DNA from 4 places in the Pseudoalteromonas sp. PPB1 genome. Region 4 is predicted to be linked to each of the others. Evidence: predicted binding sites of a transcription regulator. Region 4 holds the regulator's gene; each other region holds the start of a gene.
What was found. The regulator sigma-54, encoded in region 4, starts transcription at its own class of promoters, with help from an activator protein. The targets are predictions, from matches to a motif close to GTTGGCACGNNNNTNGNNT.
Positions count from the first base shown of each region.

Region 1 (4,783 bases), on a different contig from region 4:
CAAACCAAACATGTCGACACCTGCCGCAACGGAGTTTGAATCTATCACTCCGCCAATCACGTTTGCAGTTACGGGAGTTCCCTGAACATTGCCCTTACTGTCTACCGCTGCAATTTCGACGGTGTTTGCTGCGGTATAAGTGACTCTGAAATCCGTCGCCGGGACTTCTTTACCTTTACCAGGCTCAACCGTAGCCGTTAACTGTGCGGTACTGGTATTGCTTTCATACGGATATCCGCCGACCGTTGGTAGCGTGAATATGTTACCGCCAAGATTACCATCCAGGTCCATACCCAGCTGGTTTTGCTGGTTAAAAGCATCGGCAAGTGATAGTCCGATTTGACCGAGCTGCGTCTGTGCTGGCACCAAAATATCATCACGAAATGCCATCAGGCCGCCAATCTTTCCTCTAAGACTGACATGATCCACCTCTAACGCCACAGCGGCACCATCAGTCACATCCAGCGTCAACGTTTTGTGGTTCGGATCGGGGTCGCCATCCATTGAGAAGAGATTAAAACTGCCATTTTCCATGACCAAAGATTGCCCGGAGCCAAGAAAAACGAGTTTTTCACCATTCTTGCCATCCAGGGTTTCGATGTCTACCAATTCAGCCAGATCTCTGATGGCCTGATCTCGTTGATTAAGCAAGGAGCTGCCGCTGCCATCGCTGTTATTACCATTGAGCGCCGCAACTTGGGCGTTCATGTCACTGATCTTCTGGATCAGGTTATTGGCTTCATCAGAATAAATCGACAATTGCTCATTTACGATATTGCTCTGATCAAACACGATACCGGATAACCTGTCCATCTGATCAATTAAGTTCTGTGCATCCGTCAAAAACAGGGAGCGCGCAACCGTTGAGGAAGGTAAATTCATCGCTTCCTGCATATTATTGAACAACGAGTTGATGCTCTGATTCAGATTATTAGACTCTTCACCAAACAAGGTATCAACCCGAGTGGCTTCCGTCACAAACTGTTCGTAGTAAGCCTCACTCGAAAGATCACGATTAAGCTGCTTCTGAGCAAACTCATTGAGTAGGCGCACGGTTTCACCACGTCCCACCTGGTTGTTGACCATAGTGGTGTGTTCAGTCCGCTCGCGAACATAACCTTTGGTATTCAGGTTTGCGATGTTTTTACTGGTCGTCTGGAGTAATTCAGAGCTGGCCCTGACCCCGGAAGTACCAATATTCATAAGATTAAATGACATCTTAATTTACTCCCTGATGCACTGACGCTGACAACATGGACTGAAATTCTCCTCTGTCCAACACACGTTTAATTTTTTCTGCATAATCTGGATCGGTTGCATACCCTGCCTGTTGCAGCGCATCCAGGTATTGGTCCGGATTATCTGTCTTAGTTAAAGCCTCTTGGTAACGAGGATTGGACTGCAGGAAATCGACATAATCATTGATGCTATCTTTCAGCGAATCATACGCTCTGAAGCTCGCTTGCTTTTTCACTGGTAAACCTTGCTCAAATTCCAGCGTCATTTTACTGGCGCTGTCACCCTGCCAACGCTTATCGGCTTTTATGTTAAACAGGTTTAAACTGCTTTCACCGTCCTGGCGGGCAATGATGTGCTTGCCCCAACCTGTTTCCAGTGCAGCCTGAGCAACCATCACAGCTGGATTCAAACCAATCTTGGCAGCTGCTGACTTAGCATGCTCCCAAAGCTGGCTAACGAAGGACTCTGGATCATCGAATTGCACATCTTTAGATGCACTTTCCATCACCTCAGGCTGTTGCTCAGCTTTCAACTGCGCAGCTTCACCATTGGCGATCCGGTCGCTTTGTAGCTCCGCACCGGTGCGCAGTACAGAGCTGGGCATATACCCATCCCGGTTAGGCGATAATTGCTGCACAATCAGGTCTGCGAGACCCAAGCTCCCTTCGCTGGAGAGCTGCATAGACATTTGCTGATCATGCATGTCACGATAAAATTTGACGCTGCTGGAATTAAACGGACTATCTTTGTCCTCCAGAACCTCATTGGCCTTTCGCATGCTGGACAACATCATTTGAGTGAAAATTGACTCGAACTGTTGAGCCGCCTTACGCAACGCTTCTTCAGAGGCATTGGCGTCTCCGGTACTTTTCAGTGCATCCTGTCTTAACGAGTTCAGATCAGTTAAGTCATAGAAACTTTGGTTGCGAGTTGGATCAGTATTCATTGCTCGAAATCACATCAATATACATAACCAATTACAATGCAATTATTGAGCCAAAAAAAAGCCCCATAAAATGGGGCTAACTAATTGATTATAAAGGAAGCATTAAATGACGACTAATTGACCATGTATTGCACCGGCTTCTTTCAATGCCTCCAGTATCGCCATCAGATCGCCAGGAGCAGCACCCACTGCATTGATTGCACGGACCAAATCATCCAGGCTTGAACCGGGGTCAAATACAAACGCCCGCGAATCGTCCTGGTCAACATCGACAATGCTTTGACGCGTCACCACAGTATCACCCTCTGTCAAAGGCTGCGGCTGAGACACATTCATTTGTTCAGCAATGGTCACTGTCAATCCGCCATGTGTTATTGCCGCAGGCTGCAGTTTCACTTCTTTGCCAATCACTATGGTACCAGTACGTGAATTCACGATAATCTTGGCTGAGGTATCCGCTGGTGTGAACTCCAGGTTTTCAAGAGTCGACAGGTAAGCAACGCGTTGAGAAGGATCCCGGGGTGCAATAACTCGCACGGAAGCAGCATCCATTGCTTGTGCGCTTTGTGGGCCCACCAGATCATTGATTGTATCAGCCAGACGCTTTGCGGTTGTGAAGTCGGGGCGATTCAGGTTGAAGGTAATATGATCTCCCTGGGTAAACGGGCTCCTGACAGCACGTTCAACTGTACCACCATTTGGAATACGACCAACTGTTGGCGTGTTGATTACAACCCGGCTGCCATCTAGCCCTTCAGCACCCAAACCACCCACGATCATACTGCCCTGAGCAATCGCATAGACATTACCATCTACACCTTTAAGAAACGTTTGCAGTAAAGTCCCGCCACGCAAACTGCCCGCACTACCAATAGATGACACCGTGACGTCAATAGTTTGACCGGGCTTCACAAAGGCTGGTAACTCTGCGTGAACGGCTACGGCTGCCACATTTTTGATCTTCGGCTTTAGGTTGGCAGGCATAGTAATACCAAAGCTGTTTAACATGCCCTTGAAGCTTTGTTCAGTAAAGCGGGTTTGCTCTCCGGTACCCGGCAGGCCCACTACCAAACCATAACCAACCAGTTGGTTTGAACGAACTCCCTCAACCATGGTTACGTCTTTGATACGCTCAGCTTGCGCAAACTGGCTGCCAATAAGTGCCATCGTTAGCACGAGCACATTAAATAATTTCATAGTTTGCTTCCTCAAAATGGCATAATGGCGCTCATAAAGAACTTAGTCAGCCAACCTGCACTCTGCACTTCCTGCGTATCACCTTTACCTGAGTACTGAATACGTGCATTGGCAATACGGTTTGACTCCACGGTATTATCAGCGTTGACATCCTGTGGTCTGACTAACCCCTCGAGACGGATAAACTCTTCACCGGTATTCAGTGTCAGCCATTTCTCGCCTCTTATCACCAGGTTTCCATTTGGCAACACCCGCATCACATTGACCGAGATATTACCAATAAGACTATTCGACTGGTTGGCCTGCGCATCCCCCTGAAATGAAGAATTTGAGCCTGCATCCAACTGAATACTTTTGCTTCCCCAGTTGACCGCAGCGCCGCCTAAACCCAGAATAGGATCAACATTCACTTCACTATCTTTGTCCAGTTTAGAATTGGCCGCTTTTGAAGCCTGAGTTGACTCTCGTAACACTACCGTAATGATATCCCCGGTTCGAAGCGCCTTTTTATCTGAGTACAGATCGTTGGCGTAAGCGTTGAACAACGAACCTGTTGGCACGACTGGCGCAGCTTCAGCTTCCGGATACATGGGCGCGTAGTAAGGATCGTCCCGCTTAACATCTTTATTTTGCGTTGTTGTACAACCACTAAGTGCTATACAGCCTGCCGCAAACAGGCCTAGTGTACGTAACTTGTCCATACTACCCCCAATCTTTTAAAGCTGCTGATTAATGTAACTAAGCATCTCATCAACTGACTTGATTACTTTCGAGTTCATCTCGTAAACCCGTTGTGTTTCAATCAAATTGACCAGCTCTTCGGTAACATTAACGTTCGAAGTTTCCAGCGCCCCCTGCACAATAGAACCAAGTCCTTCAACACCCGGGTTCCCCTGAACTGGCGCACCGCTGACAGCAGTTTCGGTATAGAGGTTTTGACCAATCGGTTCAAGACCAGATGGGTTAATGAAATCGCTTATTACCAGCTGGCCGATAACCGTATTGGCAGCTTCACCCTGAATACTGACAGAAACCTCACCATCCTGAGAAATGGTGATGGAATTTGCATTGTCCGGAACATTCATTTCAGGTTGCACCGGAAAGCCTGCCCCAGAGGTCACGATTCTACCTTCTTCATCAGTGGTAAACTGGCCATTTCGCGTGTATGCAATGGTGCCGTCAGGCATCTGAATTTCGAAAAAACCCGGTCCCTGAACCATCCAGTCCAATGAGTTTTCAGTGCTCAGCATGTTACCTTGCGAAAAGTTCTTCTGGTTGGCCACCACCTTGGCGCCCGCGCCAAGCATCAAGCCTGATGGAAGCTCGGTATCCTGAGAAGAACGACCGCCTGGTTGGTTAATATTCTGATAGAGTAAGTCTTCAAATATTGCGCGGCTTTTC
Region 1 covers NZ_JACEQV010000002.1:325,807-330,589, forward strand. The annotation lists gene flgK (flagellar hook-associated protein FlgK) at 1-1,218, opposite strand, end outside; gene flgJ (flagellar assembly peptidoglycan hydrolase FlgJ) at 1,220-2,185, opposite strand; gene IY568_RS03785 (flagellar basal body P-ring protein FlgI) at 2,288-3,382, opposite strand; gene flgH (flagellar basal body L-ring protein FlgH) at 3,394-4,083, opposite strand; gene flgG (flagellar basal-body rod protein FlgG) at 4,099-4,783, opposite strand, start outside.
Region 1: the regulator sigma-54 is predicted to act here: its motif matches at 2,222-2,240, upstream of flgJ (flagellar assembly peptidoglycan hydrolase FlgJ).

Region 2 (4,783 bases), 370 kb from region 4:
AGTGCGACTATGCTGAATACCACCAAAGAACCACCCAGCATCCCCAGAATACAAGCCAGCATTGGCGTGGGTGACGCAGGCTCTGCGGTAATGGTCACCAGACCAGCCAGTGCACCGTTCAGGATCATGGTCAGGTCCGCTTTTTTCCACATCAGCTTACACACCACCAGTGCTGCAATCGCACCCGCTGCTGCCGCGGCATTGGTATTTACCATGATCTGACTGACAGCGATGGCATTGCTTTTGTCTGCAAGAAATAGCTGAGATCCACCGTTAAATCCAAACCATCCCATCCATAAAATAAAGGTTCCCAGTGTCGCCAGAGGCAGGTTTGAACCAGGGATAGGATAGATTTCACCGTTTCTTCCATACTTGCCCTTACGTGCACCGAGTAACAAAACGCCAGCCAGGGCGGCAGCGGCACCTGCACCATGCACTATCGCAGAGCCTGCAAAGTCGACGAAGCCCAACTCAGACAAGAATCCAGCGCCCCAGGTCCAATAGCCTTCAATAGGATAAATCAACCCAGTCAGGACCACAGTAAACAACAAGAATGCCCAGAGCTTCATGCGCTCTGCAACCGCTCCGGAGACAATAGACATAGCGGTTGCCACAAACACAACCTGAAAAAAGAAATCTGATTCCAGTGCATGGTCAGCATCGTCGGCAGCACTGCCAATAAGCGCACCAAAGTTAGGCACTACCCCACCTTCAACGTTATCCACGTACATGATGTTATATCCAACCAATAGAAACATCGTACAGGCGATGGCATACAGGGCGACATTTTTAGTGAGAATTTCGGTGGTGTTCTTTGAGCGTACCAGCCCCGCTTCAAGCATCGCGAAGCCAGCGGCCATCCACATCACCAGAATACCAGACACCAGAAAGTAAAAGGTGTTCAGAGAGAATTGTAATTCAATTACCGTATTTTCCATTAGTTCACCCCTTAAATCGCTTCTTCGTCGAGTTCACCGGTACGGATCCGGACAATTTGCTCAAGGTCATAGACAAATATTTTGCCGTCGCCAATTTTGCCAGTACTGGCAATCTCAGTAATCGCCTCCACGACACGCTGGGTATTTTCACTGCGGGTCGCTATTTCAAGCTTTATTTTGGGAATAAAGTCGACCTGATATTCAGCTCCACGATATAGCTCGGTATGACCCCTCTGACGACCAAAACCCTTCACATCGACCACAGTCATGCCCTCGATACCCAGCTCAGCCAGGGCTTCGCGGACTTCATCCAGCTTAAACGGTTTAATTATTGCGCTTATCATTTTCATTATTTGCCCCCCCAGGGCAGATGATCCTGTCGGGGGAGGTAATCCAACCTTTGTGCCAATAATAAAAGTAATTATTTTACAATGTGTTAGGTTGATTCAGAGATATAGAATGAATACCAAACGCACCGTGCTGGTGCGCCTGTTTATTGTCTGACTTGAAATGGTGCAATATCGGGTGGGGTAATCTGAAGATTAGCTTTCACTGACCATTACGCAATTGCGCTGAGCTTCTTTAGCACGATACAAAGCGCTGTCTGCCGCACGCATGACGTCACTGAGGGTCGCTTTATCGCACCGGGCAATGCCCACACTAAGTGTGCAGTGTAATGCCTGCTCCTGGATCATAAATTGGGTGTTAGCAAAGCGTTCTTTGAAGTCCTGGCAACTATTTTTAGCCACAGTCAGGTCATTACCGGGCATTAACACGGCAAATTCCTCCCCTCCGACACGTGCCACCAGACAATGATTGAAAGAGCTATTGAGCAGCTCAGCAACCTGAGACAGGACTTTGTCCCCTCCAAGGTGACCGTACTGATCATTGATTGCCTTAAAGTGGTCCAGATCCAGTAACGCCAGTGTGAACTGATCCGGCTTATTCTTGAGCACTTTATCCATATGCTGGCAAAAATATCGACGATTATAAAGACCAGTCAGAAAATCTCTGTGTGCGTACTCTTTAATGTCTGCAATCAGGTTCAACTGATCCATGGTTTGCATCACCCGACAATGAAATTCTTCATTCATAAAGGGTTTCGTCAAAAAGTCATTGGCGCCATATTTGATGAACTTAGCAGACAAACCGTGACTGCCAGCACCTGACAGGCCAATAATAGCCAAATCATCACGCCCGCGGCTGTTGCGCACAGCTTTAACCAGTTCAAAGCCATCCATGGTGGGCATCGCATAATCTGTCAGCAATAATTTAATGTCCGACTTGGCATTGAGCATATTCAAAGCTTGCTCACCATCTTGCGCCTCAAACACCGTAAACAGCTGCTTTTCCAGCATCTGTCTCATCACAGCCCGGCTGATCATTGAATCATCAGCGATCAGTGCCTGACACCCTTCGTTGCGCAATAAACGTGATACGAGTTTAATGGCATAGAGATAAGAATCCCGATTGTCCTTAATCACATAATCAACGACGCCCATCTCAAGCATTTGCTGACGGCTATATTCATCAATTTTAGACGTCAATACCACAGTGGGTACGTTGCGGCTTAGCGTAAGCTGCACGACCTCTCCATCGGGGGCGTCTGGTAAGGTCAGATCGACCAAAGCCAGAGTGTAATGTTGGCTCTCGAGTAATGCCTGGGTCTCTTTCAGAGACCAGGCATAATCAATTTCCACATCCAGGTGTTGTGATGCAAGGTGGCGAAGGATTTGTTGCACTACCTTACTGTCTTCGACGACTAATACTCTTTGCATTACGATGCTCTACTAAAACTACGAGAAAAGGGAAGAGATACAAGAATTTAACAGCGCTAAATACTTTCATACTACAGACATAAGGATTAAATATACGCGATTTCTGTGACAAAAAAAACTCACCGGCCAATAAAATTGTAAACAAACCGCAACAAAAGCCCGCCTAAACTTGGCTTCACCGGGCCATTTAAAACACAAAAAACAAACCAAAAACACCATAAAAATTAACATGCTTTGCGCATAGCCTATTTTTTGGCTATTAGTCTCAAGTTTTTTGAATTCTGTCCTGGATGCGTCTTAAATAAGCAGATCGATTTCACCCAAAAAATAAAAACATGTTGTTGAAGCCATTACTGTTCGCTCTTTCTGCGACTTTTATTACCACACTCCCTCACACGGCATCGGCACAAGCCGATACTCAGGGTCAATTAACCCAGCAAATTGATGCTCAGGTCATCACCGAACACAAAGGAACCTTTAACGGGGAGCGGATCGCCTACACAGCCACCACAGGTACTCAGCCAGTATGGGATAAAGCAGGCCACCCGATAGCGACACTCCACTATACCTACTATAAAAAGAACAAAGTCAAAGATCCCGCCACCCGTCCACTGCTGATCTCATTTAACGGTGGTCCGGGCTCAGCGTCTGTATGGATGCACATTGCGTACACAGGGCCTCGGGTGCTGAAGATTGACGACGAAGGTTACCCAATGCAGCCCTATGGCTTAAAAGATAATCCGGATTCTGTACTGGATGTCGCTGATATTCTGTTCGTCAATCCAGTCAACACAGGTTACTCTCGCGTTCTGCCAGAGCAAGATGGCTCAATGGCTGACAAGCAAACTCTGCAATCGCGCTTTTTCGGTGTCAATGCTGATATCAAATATCTGGCTGGGTGGCTCAATACCTTTATCAATCGACATGGCCGTGCACTGTCACCGAAATTTTTGATTGGTGAGAGCTACGGCACAACTCGCGTTTCTGGCCTGGCCCATGAGCTGCAAAACAAGCAGTGGTTATTCTTAAACGGCGTGGTGCTGGTTTCTCCAACGGATATTGGCATTAAGCGTCAGGGACCGGTAAAAAGTGCCAACCGTCTTCCCTATTTCGCAGCAACCGCCTGGTATCACAAGGCGCTCCCCGATGCTTTGCAAAATCAAGATTTATTGAGTGTACTTGAGCAGGTGGAAGCCTACACCTTAGACCATTATCTGCCTGCATTGGCCAAAGGCGCTATGTTAAGTGAGCAAGAGCGCCTGGCAGTAGCAAAGCAAGTCGCACACTTCAGCGGACTATCGGAACAGTTTGTACTACAAAATAACCTCGACATACCCAACCACGCTTTCTGGAAAGAGCTGTTACGCGAGCGTGGTTATACCGTCGGCCGTCTTGACTCCCGCTATCTGGGCATTGATAAACGAGACGCCGGTGAAGGTCCCGACTATTGGCCTGAACTGGATGCCTGGCTGCATGCCTTTACGCCGGCAATTAATCATTACTTCCGCCACGAGCTGAACTATAAAACGGATATCAAATACAATATGTTTGGCGATGTAAGGCCCTGGGATCGCAGCAAAAACGAGGTGGGTGAGCAACTGCGTTTGTCAATGGCCAAAAACCCTTACCTGAACGTGATGGTGCAATCAGGTTACTATGACGGTGCCACCAACTACTTTGACGGTAAGTATAACCTCTGGCACCTCGACCCCAGTGGTAAAATGCAGGACCGGTTGCGTTTTAAAGGCTACCGCTCTGGCCACATGATGTATCTGCGCCGCCCGGACCTCACCCTGGCCAATCAGGATCTGCGAGCATTCATTACTGACGCATTAAAGTACAATCAACCTGCTAAATACTGATCTCACACAAGTCTCTCACGGCGCTGCAATGCAGTGCGTTTCTTGTCTCGTAATGACCATTGTGATTACTTCACACACTATGCTTAAAAGTTAGGTATACTCAAAACAACAATTGACGATGTCCATCTTTTTTATTCCGCTTACCCAGCAATAAGTTAACGACAATTCACAGGGGCGCGGAGTATATAATGGACCCGAAGTAACA
Region 2 covers NZ_JACEQV010000001.1:104,392-109,174, forward strand. The annotation lists gene IY568_RS00450 (ammonium transporter) at 1-938, opposite strand, end outside; gene IY568_RS00455 (P-II family nitrogen regulator) at 950-1,288, opposite strand; gene IY568_RS00460 (diguanylate cyclase) at 1,481-2,716, opposite strand; gene IY568_RS00465 (S10 family peptidase) at 3,052-4,578, shown strand.
Region 2: the regulator sigma-54 is predicted to act here: its motif matches at 1,330-1,348, upstream of IY568_RS00455 (P-II family nitrogen regulator).

Region 3 (4,783 bases), on a different contig from region 4:
CTGTGTCACATATAGGGTTTTGGGTATCACCTGTGTACGAGTTGCCAGGCGAGCAAGTTGGGTAAAAAAAGCCAGCTCACACAGGCCCAGGGATTTCGGCAGAGGTTTATCGTAGCCATAGCAATCCAGGCTGAGTAACAGGCCCTGCTTATCTTCGTGTACGTCCAGGGTCAGCGGCCCGATCAGGGGCTTGTAACTGCTAAGACGGTGCATGGCAGCACTCAGATTGGCGCTGCACAGACAGGCAAAAATGGCTGGGTCGAAGGCTTCCACATTTAGATGCTGCGCTAACTTCAGCGGCAATGTTTCACCAAGCTGCGCTTCCATCGCATGCCACAGGTCAAAATACTGGGCTGCCGTCACTGAGGTAGGCAAGCTGTGCCACAGGTCGGCTGGTAGCTTTGCCTGTTTTAACAGCAGCGCCTGATCCAGGTTGAGATCTTTAAATAAGATCAGGCAATGTGGTGACAGGGTAAATTTTGCTGTTCGCTTCATTATTTTTCCATTGTGCGGCGTGACAATGCAAGTACCAGTCGGCGAGGTAGCAGAGGCACTATCCAGTTGAGCATAAAGTTTAACATAGGGTCATTAAAGGCCAAGAGTTTACCTTTTTGCATGGCCTGATAACCACATTTGGCGACTGATTGTGGACTTTTTCCTTGTTTAAAGACCGCAAGCTCTTCCAGATTACCGGTTTTGGCAAACTCGGTGGCAACCGGACCCGGGCATAGCGCCGTCACACTGATCCCATGATCGCCTAGTTCTTCTGCCAGTGCCTGAGAAAAAGAAGTCACAAACGCTTTGGTTGCGTAGTAAGTTGCCTGCAATGGCCCCGGAAGCAAGGAGACGGTGGACGAGACGTTCAGGATTTTACCATGTTTGCGGGCTGTCATATCCTGTACGAAGAGATGTGTGAGTGCGGTCAGGCTACTGATATTGACTTGGATCATGTCCAGATCAGCCTGTAAATCGCGTTCATGAAAAAAGCCATGGCCCCCAAATCCGGCGTTGTTGATCAGGATATCAATTTCGATATCCTGGCGTTTTGTTTCGTTGTAGATTGCTTGCGCTGACGTCGGGTCGGTGAGATCAGCCGTGATCACGCAAGCGTTGACACCATGGGTTTGTTCCAGCTCTTTTTTCAGGGCATTGAGCTTGTTTTCAGAGCGGGCGACCAGAACTAGGTCACCGCCCTGCTGGGCGTGTAAGCGCGCTAGTTCTAAACCAATACCAGAAGATGCGCCTGTGATCAGGGCTGTGTTTGCGTAAGTCATGATGTCACCTTATTACCAGAAGTTATGCGCTCATTGTAGAAGTTGAACTCACATAATACACTGGCAAAAGGTGACACTTTGCTTGCAAAAGGTGTCGTTATAGGGGGTTAATCTCGAATATTGACTTCGCCACGGACCTTTTCGATGCGCTGACCGCCGGAGGAATCACCTGTGATGGTAAGGCCACCTGCCTGAATGACTTCAATGTCACCGGAATCATCGTCGATGGTGACATGGCCTTTGATGTTTTGTAGCACCAGATTGCCACTGCCATCATTGACCTTGGCATTGCCCTGTAAGTCCTGAACCCGCACAAATCCTGAGTCGTCGCGTAAATCAAGCGAATTACCGCCGCGGATCTCAAGGTTTCCGGAGCCATCTACAATGGTCAGGTCACCGCTCATATCGGTCAGACTGATGTTGCCTGATTCATCGTCCAGGGTAAGCGAACGTCCGCCAATGATTTGGATATCGCCGGAGCCGTCCTCAATATCCAGATCACCACGCACGTCGGTAATGTATACCTGGCCCGACGCGTCATCGAGTTTCAGCTGGCTGCCGCCCTGAATGGTAATGTCGCCTGAGCCATCTTCGATATCCAGCATGCCACTGACGCCACGGATAAGCATTTGCCCTGAGCCGTCATCAATTTTAACATTTGCTGCGCCATTGATGCTGATGTCGCCTGAGCCGTCTTCCAGTTCGATGTCTCCGGTCATGCCTGAGATAGCAATGTCGCCTGAGCTATCGTCAATGTCCAATGCAAGGCTATTAGGTACGCGGACAGTCAGATCAATTCTGGGGCTATTACCGCTGTACCAGACGATACCAACCCGGGCATTTTGTTTTGCGATCAGTCGTGCGTTGTTGCCGTCCTGCTCAAGCGTAAGCTGATAACTGTGATCTTTGTCTGTCAGTATTTTTGCATCAACTTCTATTTGTGAGAGGGTGTCGTCACCGATGATATCCAGTGAGCCTGAACTGGTATCTGCCATCAGGCTGTTCAAATTTGTGGCGTCCAGCGTCAGGGTTTTGTGCAGCTCCACGTCTGCCACTGTTTTACTGTGGCCATCAATATGAATCACACAACCACTGAGTGCGAGTGCTGCGAATAAGGGAGAAAGTTTTTTGATCATGGCGCAATTCCAATTTGTTATTTTTTTCATATGCCATGAACAAAGCAAAACAGATGCCAAGAATGTTAGTTATTATATATCAATGTTTTATGTGTTTTTGACGTTCATTTGGTTGGACATATAGTGGCTTGATTTAGTGAAATTAACCAAATGTTGGTGTATCTATCTATTTGCTAAGCATGGCCTTGTCACGGGAATGTCAATTATTGCATCTAGCATTGGGTGTGTACCGAGTGGCGAATATTGACGAGCAGACTGATGTTAGATTCGATAGTGGCCCGGCCAACACAAGATAAACCGCATCGCACACACTCACAGGTGTCAGTGCCAGATTGTGCGCTCTTTTTGGGTGTTGGTGCGGCCAGTGCGGCAGAGCTTGGTAATGCTGCATGTGTGATTTGTTGTGAAGACACCCCCTGGTTACTCATTGATTGTGGCCACGACACGCTGGCGCGATTCAAACGCGCGTTTGGCTGCCACTCTTTACCTCAGGCCGTATTTATCACTCATCTGCACTACGATCATATTGGCGGCCTGGAACAGCTGTATTTTAAGGCGGCATTGGGCGGGCAAAAAGTACGTTTATATGTACCAGTTCAGCTTATTCAATCTTTGTGTGCGATGTTGGCCTACACTGGATTGGCTGAGCTACGCGAAGATATCTGGCATACGTTTGAGCTGCACCCGGTTGGTGAACACTTTTTCCATCAACAGCTTCGGCTGAACTGCTATCCGGTTCGCCATCAGGCGCCTGGCAGTGCGTTCTCTTTGCATCTTCCTGGGCGGTTTTTTTATAGTGGCGATACCCGCCCAATTCCCGAGCTACTGATCCATCAGGTGACTCAGGGAGAAATCATTTTTCATGATTGTGTGGCGTCTGGTAATCCCAGTCATGCCGGGTTGGACGATTTGTTACGAGAGTATCCCCCAGCTATTTTGAACAGATTGTGTGTATACCATTATCATTCACAAGAGGATGTGCAGGCGTTTGATGATGCCGGCATTCGTTACGCTAAACCACAGCAACCCATTCCCTTGTGTTAAGCCCCTTTACAGTGTTGTGATGATATTACCAGTTTCACATATTACCAGTTCAATTTGAAGGAGCGCATTGACGCTAACGGCGTTAAAAATTTCTCATTTAGAACCTTATACCTTAGCCATAGGTTCATATATTTTAGCCTGGTTATCGACACTCTTTTCTCGCCTCAAAATAGAACACTTAATTAAGCAACTTAGTATAATCTGATCTCGGCGAGCATCTCTTCTTCCTCTTCATCGAAGCCCGTTTCTACAAAGCCAAAACTGCCATAAAAATCTTTGGCGACCGGATTGTCCGGTACATAACAGATGGCGATTTCTGTCACCTCTGGCTGGCTCCGGATCTCCTCCAGCGCCGCTTTTAGCGCTTGTCTGCCTATGCCCTGCTGTTGATAAGCTTTATCAATCATCAGACGCCAAATTGAAATGCGGTGCGGTTTTTCAGGAACCCACATCAGTAGCCCGACTTGTTTATCCTGATAGTTGATTGCACGTACTTCATACCCCGGATTATGGGCAGCTTCCAGTAAAGTCCATTCGTTGGGGGCCACCAACGGCTGTTGTGGTTCATGTAGCGCAAGGTCACCCAATTGTTCGAAATTTTCTTGCCACACAGTGCTTAGGTATACCTTCGGGAGAGGCGCTTCACGATGCCACTCCATCAGATAAGCGGTGTCGTTCCAGCGGCCTTTAAATTCAAAAGACATGTCACTGAGCAAACTGCGCATGCGTTCATTGCCTTCCACATAGACGGCAGAAATTATCTGACAATCAGACTTGGCTCTGAGCTGTGTGAGTAACTTTTTCAGGGCTTGCCTGGCAAATCCCTGACGACGGAAGCGCTTGTCTATTGCCAGCTGTGTGATGGTATATTCATGTTTTGTACCCTCTGGTTCCATAGGGTGATACTGTATAAACCCGACCAGTGTTTGATGATGGTAGATCAGCAGGTTTCGGTAGTATGGAAAAAACGCTGATTCGGCCAGGGCTTCGGCTGGCGATGCGATAAAACTCAGGTCTTCAGGCAATAGTTGTAGCGTAAATACATCACTGTAATTGTCTTTACTGGTTGCTTTTAATGTGATCATGGCATCTCCTTTTTTCCTTATATAGGTCCGAATTGGCGTAAACCCAACCTTTTTGTGTTTTTTTTATACAAGTGAGTGGGTTGGTTTAAGTCCTTGCATTATAAGGAATTGTATATATGTGTCGGACAATTGGCCTAGTTTTTAGGATAATATTTGCACTATTTTCTGGTGTTTTGGGTAATTTTTTGCTATCAATGTTACTACTTTTGGTTGTAGTGCATCTTCCTTTATTAATACTTTTGTG
Region 3 covers NZ_JACEQV010000011.1:57,325-62,107, forward strand. The annotation lists gene IY568_RS12700 (AraC family transcriptional regulator) at 1-495, opposite strand, end outside; gene IY568_RS12705 (SDR family NAD(P)-dependent oxidoreductase) at 495-1,274, opposite strand; gene IY568_RS12710 (DUF4097 family beta strand repeat-containing protein) at 1,382-2,410, opposite strand; gene IY568_RS12715 (MBL fold metallo-hydrolase) at 2,669-3,454, shown strand; gene IY568_RS25305 (GNAT family N-acetyltransferase) at 3,646-4,539, opposite strand.
Region 3: the regulator sigma-54 is predicted to act here: its motif matches at 2,453-2,471, upstream of IY568_RS12710 (DUF4097 family beta strand repeat-containing protein).

Region 4 (4,783 bases):
AGCGATCGTTGCCAAGGTCTGCAAATGTTGTTGATTTTCTCCCTCGGGTACGATGAGTGCCACAAAAATGTCGACGGGTTGATTGTCAATGGCATCAAAGGCAATGCCTTGCTGATTAACAAGCAGCATAGCCACCACTTTATCTATGCCTGCCATGCGGCCATGGGGCAGGGCTATCCCTTTTCCGATCCCCGTACTACCGAGTTTTTCGCGGCTCAATAGCGCATCAAGGATGTCATGGGCATTACTGTCTGGAAGCTGGCTTTGAGCCAACTCACTGATGTACTCTAAAATACGTTTCTTACTATTAAAAAGGACCGCAGCTTTGCTGCAGTCCTGTGAAATCAATGAGCTTAGTTTCATGATTAATGTCGAGTTAGCTTCTCTTTGTGCTTGATCACCTGGCGGTCAAGCTTATCGATAAGTCCGTCTATTGCGGCATACATATCCCGGTGTTCGGTTGAGGCAAAGATTTCTCCCCCGTTCACATGTAATGTGGCTTCTGCTTTTTGGATGAGCTTTTCGACATCTAGGATAACATGCACATTATTGATGTGATCAAAGTGCCTTTCTAGCTTCGCAAACTTGTTTGTTACATAGTCTCTTAACGAATCGGTGATTTCTACATGTCGACCAGTTAAATTTAGTTGCATAAGCATTTTCCTTCTGTAGTTACGTCTAAATCAGGCTTTTACGCTGATTGGACGGTGGGATAGCCAAAGACTCTCGGTATTTGGCAATTGTACGTCTAGCCACTTTGATCCCTTGATCTGCCAATACGTCCGCAATCTTGCTGTCACTCAAAGGTTTAGCTGTATTTTCTGCGGCAATTAGCTTTTTGATCAATGCTCTGATTGCAGTCGAAGAGCATTCTCCTCCGTTTTCAGTGCTGACATGGCTTGAGAAGAAATACTTCAACTCATAGATACCGCGTGGCGTGTGCATATACTTTTGAGTTGTTACACGTGAAATCGTGGACTCATGCATGTCGACCATTTCGGCCACATCATTCAGTACCATCGGCTTCATTGCCTCGGGGCCATGTTCAAAGAATGCCTGTTGTTGCTGCACAATGCAATTAGTAACTTTTAATAAAGTTTCATTGCGGCTTTCCAGGCTCTTGATGAACCATTTTGCCTCTTGCAAGTGTGAACGAATAAACTGACTATCTGTGCTGGACTTGACTGAACGGGACATCGCAGCGTAGTGGTCATTCACTCTAATTTTTGGCATTGAATCGGGGTTGAGTTCAACAACCCAGCGACCTTTCACTTTTTTAACCGACACATCCGGGATCACATAGTCTGCTTCTTCTTGCACTATGCTGGCGGCAGGTTTCGGGTTTAGGCCGTGGATCAGGGTCATTACTTCTTTCAGATCCGCTTCTTTGAGTTTGGTTTTTTTCATCAAAGTGCGGTAATCCCGGCTGGCTAACAGATCTATGTGCTCAGTCAGAATTTCTTTGGTCTGTGCAAGCCAGGGGGTATTTGGGTCAAACTGGTTGAGCTGAATGCACAGGCATTCTTGCAGGCTGCGTGCAGCAATCCCAACGGGGTCAAATAGTTGGATCCGTTTCAGTACGGCCTCTACTTCATCCTGCTCAATTAGCTCGTCATCGTTGTCCTGATTCATGCTTTCGACGATGTCTTCGCAGCTGATGGTCAACAGGCCTGCGTCATCAACCGCTTCTACAATTGCAAGGGCGATGGCTCTGTCTGTTGGACTAAAAGGCGTCAGTTCCAACTGCCACATCAGGTATTCTTGCAATGTCTCAGTCGTTTTACCCTGGTAAATGGTTTCGTCTTCCGGCATTGGGCCTGAACTGCTTGCCGGTGCGGCACTGATGTACTCATCCCAGGTTACGTCCATTGCCAAATCGTCGCTGACGGTGTCTTTGTTTAGTGCAGCATCGCTGTCTTGTTCGTAGTCGCTGACAGCCGCCTCTTCATAGCTGTCGTTGTCACTCGTTGTAGGTTGTTCCAAATCGGAATCCGACTTGGACTGAGTTTCATTATCTTGTGATTCAGACTCACCTTCTTCCACTTCCAACAAAGGGTTGCTATCAAGCGCTTCTTGGATTTCTTGTTGGAGATCTAGCGTACTCAACTGTAACAGACGAATAGCCTGTTGCAGTTGTGGTGTCATTGTCAGTTGCTGCCCCATGCGCAGCTGTAGCGATTGCCTCATGTATCTCTAACAATCCTTTTTGTTATTTACTTCTAATTTTATAACTATAGCCTGAATTGCTCACCTAGGTAGACATCCCGCACGGTTTGATCGGCCAGAACATGCTCCGGGGTGCCTGCTGCTATCAGTTCACCATGTGACACTATATAAGCTTTCTCACAGACGTCCAGCGTTTCACGCACGTTGTGGTCAGTGATCAGTACGCCTATCCCACGGTTTTTCAGGTGTTCTATAATTTTCTTTATATCTAACACTGAAATAGGATCAACGCCAGCGAAAGGCTCATCTAATAAGATAAATTTTGGATCTGCCGCAAGGGCGCGGGCAATTTCTACCCGGCGTCGTTCACCGCCCGATAGTGCCATACCCTGGCTATCGCGAATATGCTGGATATTAAACTCATCTAACAGCTCATTGAGGATGACTTCTCGTTGTTCTTTGTTCAGCTCTTTACGAGTTTCTAAAATGGCCATCAGGTTCTGATAGACGGTCAGCTTGCGAAAAATAGAGGACTCTTGTGGCAGGTAACCAATACCAAGTCTTGCTCGGCTATGCATTGGCAATAAGGTAATGTCTTGTTCGTCAATATGTATGCTGCCCTTATCACTGGGCACCAGGCCGACAATCATATAAAAAGTGGTGGTTTTACCTGCGCCATTTGGGCCAAGGAGGCCAACAATACTGCCAGCTTCAACGCTTAACTCAACGTTTTTAACAACCTGTCTGCCCTTATAGCTTTTGGCCAGTGCGGTGGCGGTTAATTTACTCACGGATTACCCTTCTCTTTTGGTTGCTGGGGGTTCTCTTTTTCAGGTAACAGAATGGTTCTCACACGGTTTTGTTCTTGCTCCCCGCGCTGTGCGCTGATCAGCTTCTTTTCCATATCATAAACGATGGTTTGCGCGCTAATTTTTTGCCCTGCCTGACTGATCTCTGCACCGCCTTTTATGGTGAGCATGCGGTTTGCGACGTCATAGCGCACTTCTTTGGCGGTTGCCTTGAGTAAAGAGCCATCCGTCTGACGCTCTTGAAATACGGCTGGGCTGCCTGTTGCAACCAGCAGCTGCTTGTTTTTACCCAGTTCTTCCCGACGGTGCACCTCGAGACGATCGGCCAGAATTTTCCGGTTACCGTGAATGATTTCGACGTTTTCCTCGAATACGCCAATATTGGTTTGCAACTGGGCCAGCTGAGTGCCAGAACTGATAATCACCTGATCAGCAGCTGTATTTTCTGCATAAGCTGCAGGATGAAAGGCACTCAAAGTGCACAGTAAGATCAAGGAACAGGTTAATTTATTGCTCATAATAAATTGTTTCAGTGTGGTTGATGAGTTCAATGATTTCGGTATTGAGATCGGCCACTAAGCCTTTACCTGAAATCGTTAAGTTTGGCCCGGTAATTTCTACTGGGTGCTCAGAGCGCATGTGCTTTTCATTAATATCGACTTGCACATGATCGGCGTTGATGTGCTTTATCATGGCATCAGCCGTCAGATTTGTTGCCTGCACTTCACCTTCCAAAATCAGCGTATTGTTGCCATATAAGGTGGCTTCATTGGCCTTGAGTTGCCAGTTTTGCTGGTCGTTGTGCAATGTAAAAATTGGCGCGGTAAAGTGGCTAAACCCTAGCTCCTGATAGAGTTCCATTCTATCTGCCGTAATTTGATAGCTGAGCTGCCCATTTTCTGCGTAATTGGTTTGCTTCAGATCGATGGCGACATAATCGGGTTTAGCCAGCACTTCTTCTGATCGCGGTGCGACCTGTCCCGATTGCGTTAAATAGGGATACCACAGCCATAACATGGTGAGGCTGAATACAACGAGCAATAAGGCGCGAAGTACGGTCATACGCTACTGCCTTCATAACCCAATGATTTGCCCTGACAGAGCAGCAGTAAGTCAGTCAGCTCCCGAACCGCACCAAACCCGCCGGGTAACAAAGTTCTGTAATCAGCTGCACGAACCACCATAGGGTGAGCATCTTGCACGGCCGCAGACAGACCGACTTTGAGCATCACAGGTAAGTCAGGTGCATCATCGCCGATATAGGCAATCTCGTGATCTGCCAGCTGCAATTTGTCTTTCAACTCAGCGTAGCCTTGCAACTTGTCTTCCATACCCTGATAGATGTACTTAACGTTGAGGCTAGTCATGCGCTGCTGAACAATGTGTGAATGACGCCCCGTGATTACTGCCACTTCAACGCCGCCATTGATCAGGGCTTTTATGCCGAAACCATCTTTGGTATTAAATGCTTTTAACTCTTCGCCCTGATTGCCCAGATATATGCGGCCATCAGAGAATACCCCATCGATGTCGCAGATCAGCAGTTTAATCGCCTGCGCTTTTTGTACAACAGTATCATCGATGGGTTGATATAGGTCGGAAAACAGCATTTATAATACTCCTGCTCGCAGCAAATCTTGCATATTTAACGCGCCGATTGGACAATTTTGCTCATCAATGACAATCAGGCCATTGATGCGTTTTTTCTCCATGATATGTAATGCTTCAGCAGCCAACATATCCTGTGTCACTGTGGTACATTGCTTGGTCATGACTGAGTCTATCGGGGTACTGTGTAAATCCAGTCT
Region 4 covers NZ_JACEQV010000001.1:478,774-483,556, reverse strand. The annotation lists gene IY568_RS02140 (PTS sugar transporter subunit IIA) at 1-363, opposite strand, end outside; gene hpf (ribosome hibernation promoting factor) at 366-653, opposite strand; gene IY568_RS02130 (RNA polymerase factor sigma-54) at 679-2,187, opposite strand; gene lptB (LPS export ABC transporter ATP-binding protein) at 2,232-2,957, opposite strand; gene lptA (lipopolysaccharide transport periplasmic protein LptA) at 2,954-3,493, opposite strand; gene lptC (LPS export ABC transporter periplasmic protein LptC) at 3,483-4,037, opposite strand; gene kdsC (3-deoxy-manno-octulosonate-8-phosphatase KdsC) at 4,034-4,585, opposite strand; gene IY568_RS02105 (KpsF/GutQ family sugar-phosphate isomerase) at 4,586-4,783, opposite strand, start outside.